Regions from separate parts of the Ensifer sp. M14 genome, predicted to be linked through region 3. Evidence: predicted binding sites of a transcription regulator. Region 3 holds the regulator's gene; each other region holds the start of a gene.
What was found. Region 3 encodes LexA, which represses DNA repair genes until DNA is damaged. Its sites were predicted from a motif close to TGTTCNNNNTGTGTTCNG; they were not measured.
Positions count from the first base shown of each region.

Region 1 (3,273 bases), 790 kb from region 3:
GATGGTGAGGATGATCGGCTCGACGAAGAAGATGGCGATGGCATCGGCCACTTCCATCACCTTCAGCGTGGTGATGAAGGAGAGCATGGTGACGACAAGCAGGCCGCCACGCAGCGCATGCAGCGCCGTCTTGCGCCAGGTGAGGTCGAACAGGCTGCCGCGCACCAGCACGATCGGCAGGATGAAGACCACCTGCAGGATGAAGCGTACAGCGGTAATCTGCGCCGAGGGAACGGTTGCGATCGCCAGCTTGGCGAAGATGTCGATCAGCGGCGACAGGAGCACCGAAAGGACCATCAGCGTCAGGCCGAAGGAGATCCGGTCATTGGCTTTGGCGGTCTTGGGGAGGGACATGTCTGCCATGGTGATTTCGGGTCAGAACCTCTTGCCAACGGCAACCTTGCCGGCCGCAGTCTTGTTGGTGGCAGATTGGCACCAGGCCGCAAAATCCGCGGTCGCCTTCTCGCGGCCGATCTCGTTGAGCGTCTCGTGGCGCATGCCCTCGTGGATCGTGATCGACACATCCGTCATGCCGCGCGCCTTCATTCGTTCGCCAAGCCATCTGATCGCAGCGCCGTTTTCGGTCGAGGGGTCGGCGCTGCCGCCGACGAGATGGACGGGCAGGTTTGCCGGCAGGCGCGCCAGCCGGTCCGCCCGTGCGCCGGCAAAGGCGAGCCGCATGAGGTCCAGCCACAGCGAGACAGTCGCGTCGAAGCCGCAAAGCGGGTCGGCGATGTACTTCGCTACCTCGGCCTCGTCGCGCGACAGCCAGTCGGAATCGGTCTTGCGATCCTTGATCGCCTGACCCCAGGCGCCAAAGGTGAGCTTGGAGAGTAACGGGCTCGGCACATCCGAGCCCTTGAGCGCCTTTTCGATCTTCAGGATCAACTGGCCGCCGCGCCCGGCAATGCCCGGACGGAAGTTCGAGTTCCAGACGGCGAGCGCGTCATAGAGATCAGGATCTGTTTCGGCGGCGTTGAGCGCGATCAGCCCGCCCATGGAATGGCCGAAGAGAATGACCGGCAGGCCCGCATGGGCCTCGACGGCAAGCGCGCGCATCGCCTTGATGTCGGCAAACACCTTGTCGAGCCCGTCCCGGTTCGAGAACATCGCAAGCGGCGCATCCGGCGCGCGGGTCGCACCGTGGCCGCGATGGTCATGGGCGTAGACGTTAAAGCCGTGGGCGGCCATCACGTCCGCGAAACGGGTATAGCGGCCGGAATGTTCGGCAAGCCCGTGGCTGACGAGAAGAATGCCGCGCGCCTCGATGGTTGCCGGATGGTGGCGCCAGCTTAAGGTAGCGCCTGTCGGGCTTTGATGCGTCCTCACCTGCCCGAACATGCCTTCTCCCGGACCAATCGTCAGCTTGCCCGATATCAAATCGATTTGCATGGGAAAGGCAATCGCTGCTTGGTGATCTCTACGCATGAGGTCACAAGCGATTTCCCGCATCTGTAATTACCAGTTGCAATTTTCCCGTTTTGAGCGATATTTGTTCCCGTTTTGTTTTATATCGGGAGAGTGTCATGGCATGTTGGAGAAAAGCGATATCAAGTCCAATGACAATTGTTGCGATGGCGCTGGCGATGCTGCTTGCCCCGTCGTCCTTTGCCTTGGCGCAGGAGAAGGTCGACGCTGGCGCGGGTAGCGGTTCGTTCCGAACGGACTACGTGCTTGCCGTCAGCTGGCAGCCGGGCTTCTGCGAGACACGGCCTGAGCGCAAGGAATGCGCCAGCCAGACGGCGGAACGGTTCGATGCCACCAACCTGTCGCTGCATGGGCTCTGGCCCTTGCGCAAGAGCTATTGCGGAGTGGCGGCCGAGATGCGCAGCCAGGACCGCAAGGGCGATTGGCTCGATCTGCCGAAGCTTGCCATGGCAGATGATACGGCAACTCGACTGCTGATCGCGATGCCGGGTGTCCAGTCGGGGCTCGATCGTCATCAATGGTTGCGCAGCGGCACCTGCCAGGGCGGCACGGTCGACGATTACTTCGCGGTGCAATTGCGCATGCTGGAGGAGCTCAACCGGTCGGCCGTCGGCGCGCTCTTTCGAGGACGCATTGGCGCCGAACTCGACGAGGCGGCGATCAAGCAGGCCTTCGACCAGAGCTTTGGCAGTGGCGCCGGCGACCGGGTGCGCATGCGCTGCCAGACAGTTGCGGGACGCAGTGTCATCACCGGCCTGACGATCGGGCTGACCGGGGACATCTCGGGAAAGACCGGCCTTGCGCCACTGATCCAGGCGGCGGGGCCGACGGAGTTCAAATGCGTCAAAGGCATTGCCGACGCGGCGGGGCGTGGGTAGGCACAGACACGACACAGCCATGGGATAGGCGGGGGCGAGCGCCTTTGGCGATTGCCCCTTTGCACTAATTCGCCTACATAGCGGGCAAATTTCCTTCCCATGTGGAGCATTCCTTTATGGCACGTCAATTCATCTATCATATGACCGGGCTCAACAAGTCCTACGGCGCGAAGAAGGTCCTGGACAACGTCCATCTGTCGTTTTACCCGGACGCGAAGATCGGTATCCTCGGCCCGAACGGCGCCGGTAAGTCGACGGTGCTGCGCATCATGGCCGGCCTCGACAAGGAATATACCGGCGAGGCCTGGCTCGCCGAAGGTGCGACCATCGGTTACCTGCCGCAGGAGCCGCAGCTCGACCCGACCAAGACCGTGCTCGAAAACGCCATGGAAGGCGTTGCCGCGAAGACCGCGATCGTTGAGCGCTACAACGAACTGATGATGAACTATTCCGACGAGACAGCGGAAGAGGGCGCAAGGCTGCAGGACATCATCGACGGCCAGAACCTGTGGGATCTGGAGAGCCAGGTCGAAATGGCGATGGAAGCGCTGCGCTGCCCGCCGGGTGACGCCGACGTCACCAGCCTTTCGGGCGGTGAAAAGCGTCGTATCGCACTCTGCAAGCTGCTGCTGTCGCAGCCTGACCTGCTGCTGCTCGACGAACCGACCAACCACCTTGACGCCGAGACGATCGCCTGGCTCGAAAAGCACCTGCGCGAATATCCGGGCGCCGTGCTGATGATCACCCACGACCGCTACTTCCTCGACAACGTCACCGGCTGGATCCTCGAGCTCGACCGCGGCCGCAGCATTCCGTACGAAGGCAACTACTCGGCCTACCTCGTTGCAAAAGCCAAGCGCATGCAGCAGGAAGGCCGCGAAGAGGCTTCCCGCCAGAAGGCGATTGCCCGCGAGCAGGAATGGATCGCCTCCAGCCCGAAGGCCCGCCAGGCCAAGTCCAAGGCGCG
Region 1 is NZ_QJNR01000004.1:2,158,071-2,161,343, forward strand. It holds gene BLJAPNOD_RS10295 (DMT family transporter) at 1-363, opposite strand, end outside; gene BLJAPNOD_RS10300 (alpha/beta hydrolase) at 376-1,341, opposite strand; gene BLJAPNOD_RS10305 (ribonuclease) at 1,560-2,306, shown strand; gene ettA (energy-dependent translational throttle protein EttA) at 2,423-3,273, shown strand, end outside.
Region 1: BLJAPNOD_RS10305 (ribonuclease) is a predicted target of LexA. The motif match lies at 1,494-1,511, and genes of this name have one in related genera.

Region 2 (3,273 bases), 2.8 Mb from region 3:
GAGAACCGCGCGTCGAATTTGTCTGTGACTTCCTGCGCGTCGAGGATCGAGACGCCTTCGCGGGCCACGGCCAGATGGGCATTCAGCGCATTGCGCAGCGTGTGGGGCTTCCACTGGCGCGTGAGGTCCACATGGGCCACCTGCCCGACCGCATGCACCCCGGAATCGGTGCGCCCGGCTCCACGGACCGAGACGGTTTCACCGGTCAGAGACAGGATCGCCTTTTCGATCGCGCCCTGGACGGAGGCGCCGTTGTCCTGCCGCTGCCAGCCGACATAATCAGAGCCGTCATATTCGACGGTCAATCGAAAGCGCGGCATCAGCCGACCCTCGTGCCGGCGGCAACCGGCGTACCGCGCAGGAAATCGGCAAGGCCAAGCGCCTTGCCGCCAGCCCGCTGCAGCCGCGTCGGCCGGACGGCGCCTTCGCCGCAGGCAATGGTCAATATATCGTCGAGCACGGTTCCGGCAGAGCCTTCGGCCGCCACGCGCTCGGAGTTCAGGACCTTGACGCGCTCCGGCTTGCCGGCGATCTCCAACTCGAACCATGCCCCCGGAAACGGCGACAGGCCGCGAATGTGGTCGTGCACCTCGCGCGCGGTCTTGGCGAAATCGATACGGGTCTCAGCCTTGCTGATCTTGGCGGCGTAGACGACGCCCTCCTCGGCTTGCTCGGTCAGCGGCAGATCATCGGCTTCGAGCTTGCCGATCGCTTCCTTCATCAGCGTCGCGCCGACCTGCATCAACTTGTCGTGCAGTTCGCCTGATGTCATCGTCTCGCCGATCTGCACCGCCTTGGTGAGCGCGACCGGGCCGGTATCCAGCCCCTTGTCCATCTTCATCACCATCATGCCGGTCTCATGGTCGCCGGCCATGATGGCGCGCTGGATCGGCGCCGCACCACGCCAGCGCGGCAGCAGCGAGGCATGGCCATTGTAGCAGCCGAGCCGTGTTCCGGTCAGGATCGCTTCCGGCAGCAACAGGCCGTAAGCGACGACGACGGCGACATCCGCGTCGAATTCGCGGAAGGTCTGGCGGTCGGCTTCGTCCTTGAAATTGACGGGGGTGAGAATGGGAATGCCGAGCAGCTCGGCTGCCTGGTGTACGGGCGACTTCTGCAGATCGAGGCCGCGGCGGCCGCCGGGCCTGGGCGGCTGGGTATAGACGGCAACGATCTGGTGACCAGCCCCGGCAAGGGCTGCCAGCGTCGGCACGGAAAACTCCGGCGTTCCCATGAAGATGATGCGAAGCGACAAGGCGGATACTCCGACCGTTTGAAATCAGGCCCCTTCAAACGGGTTTACGCGCCTCAAATCAAGCCCTTCTACGACAAAGCGCCCCTGCGGGCGCTTTCCTCGGGATCAGATCGCCTTGGCGCCGCGGGTCTTGGCGGCCTTGGTGAACCGGCGGATCACCATGTCGCGCTTGAGCTTGGAGATGTGGTCGATGAACAGCACGCCGTTCAGGTGGTCGATCTCGTGCTGCAGGCAGGTCGCAAGCAGGCCATCGGCCTTGACGATCTGCTCCTTGCCGTCACGGTCGAGGTGCTTGACGGTGACCGCGGCCGGACGTTCCACCTCGGCATAATAATCCGGAATGGAAAGGCAGCCTTCCTCATAGACCGAGAAGTCGTCCGACGAAGCGACGATTTCGGGATTGATGAAGACGTGCGGGGTCTTCTCGTCGCCTTCCTTGGAGACGTCGAGCACCAGCATGCGCTTCGCCACGCCGATCTGGATGGCGGCGAGCCCGATACCGGGAGCGTCATACATGGTCTCGAGCATGTCGTCGGCCAGGCGACGAATGTCGGCGTCGATGGTTTCGATCGGGGTCGAGACCTGACGCAGGACAGGATCGGGGAGGATGATGAGTGGCTTGATCGTCATATCGCTCCCATAACCGATCTTTCCGTCCGGGTGCAAGAAAATTGGCGCACACTCTTCCAGCTCAGCGCCAATGCACCGATCTCGTTAACCGCCCGGCGCAAATGTTCTTGTTTTGATCTGGCCTTCGAAAGAGAATCTGCTAGGCTTGCCGCATGGAACCTGCGCCCATTTCGTTCGATCAGCCCGTTTTTCTCATCGGCACAACACCCTTGACTGTCGCTCATCTCTGCATGATCTTGGCGGCGCTGGCGGTCGGTTTCATGCTGATGTCCGTTTCGCGAAGGCGGCGGGCCGGCGACGATGAGCGCCATGAACAGATGGCCATGCTTCTGGCGGCGCAAACGGAAATGCAGGGTCGCATCGCGGCAATGGCCGACGTGTTCGGCACCCGTCAGGCGGAGTTGAACCAGACGCTGAGCCAGCGGATCGACGGCATGACGCACCGGATCGGCGCCTCGATCAGCGAACAGACCAAGGCGACGCATGAAAACCTGCGGCGATTGCAGGAACGCCTGGCGGTGATCGACACCGCCCAGAACAACATCCAGTCGCTGGCAAAGGACATGGCTGGGCTGCAGGCCATCCTGTCGAACAAGCAGACGCGCGGCGCCTTCGGCCAGTCGCGCATGGAAACGATCGTCGCCGACGGCCTGCCGATGGGCGCCTTTGCCTTCCAGACGACGCTTTCCAACGGCGCCCGGCCGGACTGCACCATTCGCATGCCCAACGACCAGCCGCCGCTGGTGATCGACGCAAAATTTCCGCTCGAAGCCTGGAACGGCATGCGCGACGCGACAACGCCGGAACGCCGGCAACAGATGGTCCAGCTCTTCCGCCGCGACATGGAGGTGCATGTCCGCGATATCGCCAGCAAATACCTGATCCCTGGCGAGACACAGGAGACGGCCTTTCTCTTCGTCCCCTCCGAATCGATCTTCGCGGAGATCCACGAGCATTTCGAAGCGATCGTCCAGAAAGCGCATCGCCAAAGGATCGTCATCGTCTCGCCGTCGCTGCTGCTGCTATCGATCCAGGTGATCCAGTCGATCCTCCGGGACGCCCGGATGCGCGAGCAGGCCCACCTCATCCAGGGCGAAGTGGGGCGGCTGATGGAGGACCTGACGCGCCTCGATGAACGGGTGCGCAAATTGCAGGGCCACTTCGCCATGAGCCAGAAGGATGTAGAGGAAATCCTCATCTCCTCGGGCAAGCTTTCCCGCCGCGGCGCCAAGATCGAAGCGCTGGAACTCGAGGCGGAAGGTGTGGCGCGGCCGGAAGAACCGCGCCCTGCTGCCGACAATCGCGTCGGGCAATTGCGCCTCAGGGTGGTTGACGAGGACTGACCGTCTCGGGCACTCTCCGGCCAAAATCAGCAAATCGACGGGACA
Region 2 is NZ_QJNR01000004.1:187,716-190,988, forward strand. It holds gene truA (tRNA pseudouridine(38-40) synthase TruA) at 1-320, opposite strand, end outside; gene fmt (methionyl-tRNA formyltransferase) at 320-1,255, opposite strand; gene def (peptide deformylase) at 1,361-1,885, opposite strand; gene BLJAPNOD_RS00980 (DNA recombination protein RmuC) at 2,038-3,228, shown strand.
Region 2: BLJAPNOD_RS00980 (DNA recombination protein RmuC) is a predicted target of LexA. The motif match lies at 1,988-2,005, and genes of this name have one in related genera.

Region 3 (3,273 bases):
GAGCGTGAAGTACCCGGAGCCGACAAGCTTAGTCAGGACGACCTCTGCGCGCTGTCGGCGAAATCCAACGCGGTCGTTGCAGATCTTGGCGTGCCCTACACATGGATCACCAGCTACGTCGCCGGCGACAAGATTTATTGCGTCCACGAGGCGCCAACCGCCGACGTTATTCGCGAACATGCAGAAAGAAGCGGATTTCCGGCCAACAGGATCACCGAAGTCGCCGCCGTGATTGGGCCTACGACAGCATCTCAGGGTCGCGGCAAATAGCCGAATCGGTGTTACAATCACACCAGCGGAACACTGACTTCATTGCAGGCCATGCCGCCCGCCCGAACCAATGCGCACCGAGCGCCGTCATTGACTTCCGGCCGTATCAATGCACGCTAGTCCGCCGGTCATTCGGCGCCCACAAGGGCTCCCCGGCACGCCTTTCCAAGGAGACGATCATGGCAAAAGGTCAAGTGCGAAGCAACCGCGAGGTTAGAAAGCCCAAGAAGGACAAGACCGTCAAAGCCGCCGTTACGCCAGAAGGCTCCCAGGTGAAGCTTGCAGGCAGCAGCTTCTCTTTGGGCAAGAAAGACAAAAAGTAAGGCAGCCGCTCCGACTTCGTGAACCAAATACGCCTGTACGTTTTATCAGTGGCCAGTCGGACGGGATGTGCACGTCTCCGCACATCCTGGGCGACTGGTCCCGCGACGAGAAACCAGAAATGATGCCGGCTCCGCAGGACACCCGACCGGCGCGTGAACCTTCCCGCAGACACAAGGAACACTGCGGGCGGCGGCACTTGCCAATCGTCCCGATTGCAGCCGCGAAGATCGATCCGCCGCCAGCCATGCCGCCTGAGGTCGATGCCGGAGGAGTAAAAAACGCCCCGAAACGCTCGCTCTTCCCGCCAATCTTCGTGTCTTCGCGGCCACAGCTTGAAGGGTCGTCATCGTCTTTCGCAAAGAACTGTTGAACACCGCGCGGTACGCGGTCTGCTTGCTGGACTCCGGAACGAAAGCACGGTTCACATCGTTAACCAATCTATCGGCACCACTTCTGACCTAGCGGACGTCCATCGTGCTTGCAGCCTTGCTTATCGCCTCGATTATCGCATCGCCCCACATCGCCCTCAGCGCGGCCACGGTCGACGACCTGCAAACCGACTTCGAATTGGCCATCCCCTGCCAGCAGATCGACGGTCGGAATGTCTGGAAAGGCTCGATCGCCTATTATATCCAGTCGTTCGTCTATCAAGGCGACACGCCGGTCGCGACCGACGCGGCAGATGCGGTGCTGCCGGAGGACAACTCGGCCGAGACCGTGAAGGAATTCGAGGACGCCTGTTCTGCAACGCAGCCGGCTTGAAACGCCCTCTCCTTCTTTGATGCCCGCCTTGCAACGGCTTATTGCCGAGCTATTCCCACTCGCTTCCGTTACTGGCTGCGCATCCGTGCGGCGGCAGTCCGTTGCCGAAGGTGCGCTTTAGCCGGCCACAACCCCACTGGCGGACCGGCCCCGGCATCATCGCGTTCAATGCGATGCCGACTTCATCGAACGGGCTCTGCCTGTTGTCGACGTATTGATACCAGCGAAACCCGAGGACGACGGTCGTTGCGATGACGATCGTCAACAGGATTCGAATCATCTTTTTCATTGCACCCTCATTCCGTGAAAAGCGCGAGGCATAGCAGCTCCGCATGGCATGCCCAGCACCGAGGCAGCCGATAGGCGCACAATTGATACAACATTCACCGAATTTTAGGCACTTGCGGAACACATATGGAACAGATAGTGTCTGTTCTTGATTTGTTTCACGCCTCTGGAGCGACTTGCCATGCTGACCCGCAAGCAACAGGAATTGCTTCTTTTCATCCACGAACGCATGAAGGAGTCTGGTGTTCCGCCATCCTTCGACGAGATGAAGGATGCACTCGACCTGGCATCGAAGTCGGGCATTCACCGGCTGATTACGGCGCTCGAAGAACGTGGTTTCATTCGGCGCCTTCCCAATCGCGCGCGCGCGCTTGAGGTCATCAAGCTGCCGGAAGCTTACGCGGGAAACGCTCAGCCGCGTCGCGGGTTTTCACCAAGCGTCATCGAGGGAAGCCTCGGCAAACCTCCTGCGCCCGCCCCGGCTGCCGCAAAAGCGCCGCCGGTGGCAGACAACAACTCCGTCTCGGTTCCGGTCATGGGCCGTATTGCCGCCGGCGTACCGATCTCGGCGATACAGAACAACACGCACGATATTACGGTGCCGCTCGATATGATCGGCAGCGGCGAGCACTATGCCCTTGAAGTGAAAGGTGATTCGATGATCGAGGCCGGCATCTTCGATGGCGACACGGTGATCATACGCAATGCCACCACAGCCAACCCCGGCGACATCATCGTCGCGCTTGTCGATGACGAAGAAGCGACGTTGAAACGCTTCCGGCGCAAAGGCGCGTCGATTGCGCTCGAGGCGGCCAATCCGGCCTACGAGACACGCATCTTCGGCCCCGATCGCGTCAAGATACAGGGCAAGCTCGTCGGCTTGATCCGCCGCTATCACTAAGCCAGATGACGTTGGCTGTCTTCCTGCTGGAAGGGCCTTCTTATGCTTGAACGTCTCGCCACCTCAAGGGGTAGCGAGACGGAAGTGATCAAGTCGAGCGCTTTAAGCACTCGACAATTTTCATTCGTGTATGGAGTACTCGCCCAACTCGCAGAGGTCCTGCGTGTCTTCGGTCGTATCGAGACCGGAGCCTTCCTCGAATTCGAAGCGCATGTCGTATTTGCAGACATCGCGTCCGTCGGCGATGGTAATTTCCATGCTCTCGCCCGGATTAAGCACCTGCCGCCCGAAGACATCGTCTTCCCACTGGTCGACGCCGACCGGCGACGTATAGAAGTTCGTCAGTACGGCTTTCGTCTTGTTCTTCAGCTGAAAGACGAGATCCTCAGCACTTGCGGTGGCCGTCGTTGCGGCAAAAATGGCAAGAGCGGTCAGGGCGATCTTACATTTCATTTTATGTCATTTCCTCCATTGTCGGTTTTGTTTGACGCTAGCTATACGGCTCGCATCGACGGAATATTCATTCCTGAACCCGTCTAGAGACAATTATCCTTGCACTGACAATACAGGCAGAATCACCATTTCGGGGTACGTCGCCGGCAAACCAGATGCGCGCACGATTATTGGCTGCGCCGACGCGTGAAGCGCACGCGCGGACGGCGGATTGCCTAGGAAAAGCAACCGTCCTTGGCGGCGAAGCAGTAGCAAGCAGACTTCGCCACAGCTGC
Region 3 is NZ_QJNR01000004.1:2,952,630-2,955,902, forward strand. It holds gene BLJAPNOD_RS14180 (DUF4242 domain-containing protein) at 1-270, shown strand, start outside; gene BLJAPNOD_RS35625 (hypothetical protein) at 450-593, shown strand; gene BLJAPNOD_RS14185 (hypothetical protein) at 1,069-1,356, shown strand; gene BLJAPNOD_RS14190 (hypothetical protein) at 1,406-1,645, opposite strand; gene lexA (transcriptional repressor LexA) at 1,826-2,545, shown strand; gene BLJAPNOD_RS14200 (hypothetical protein) at 2,666-2,998, opposite strand.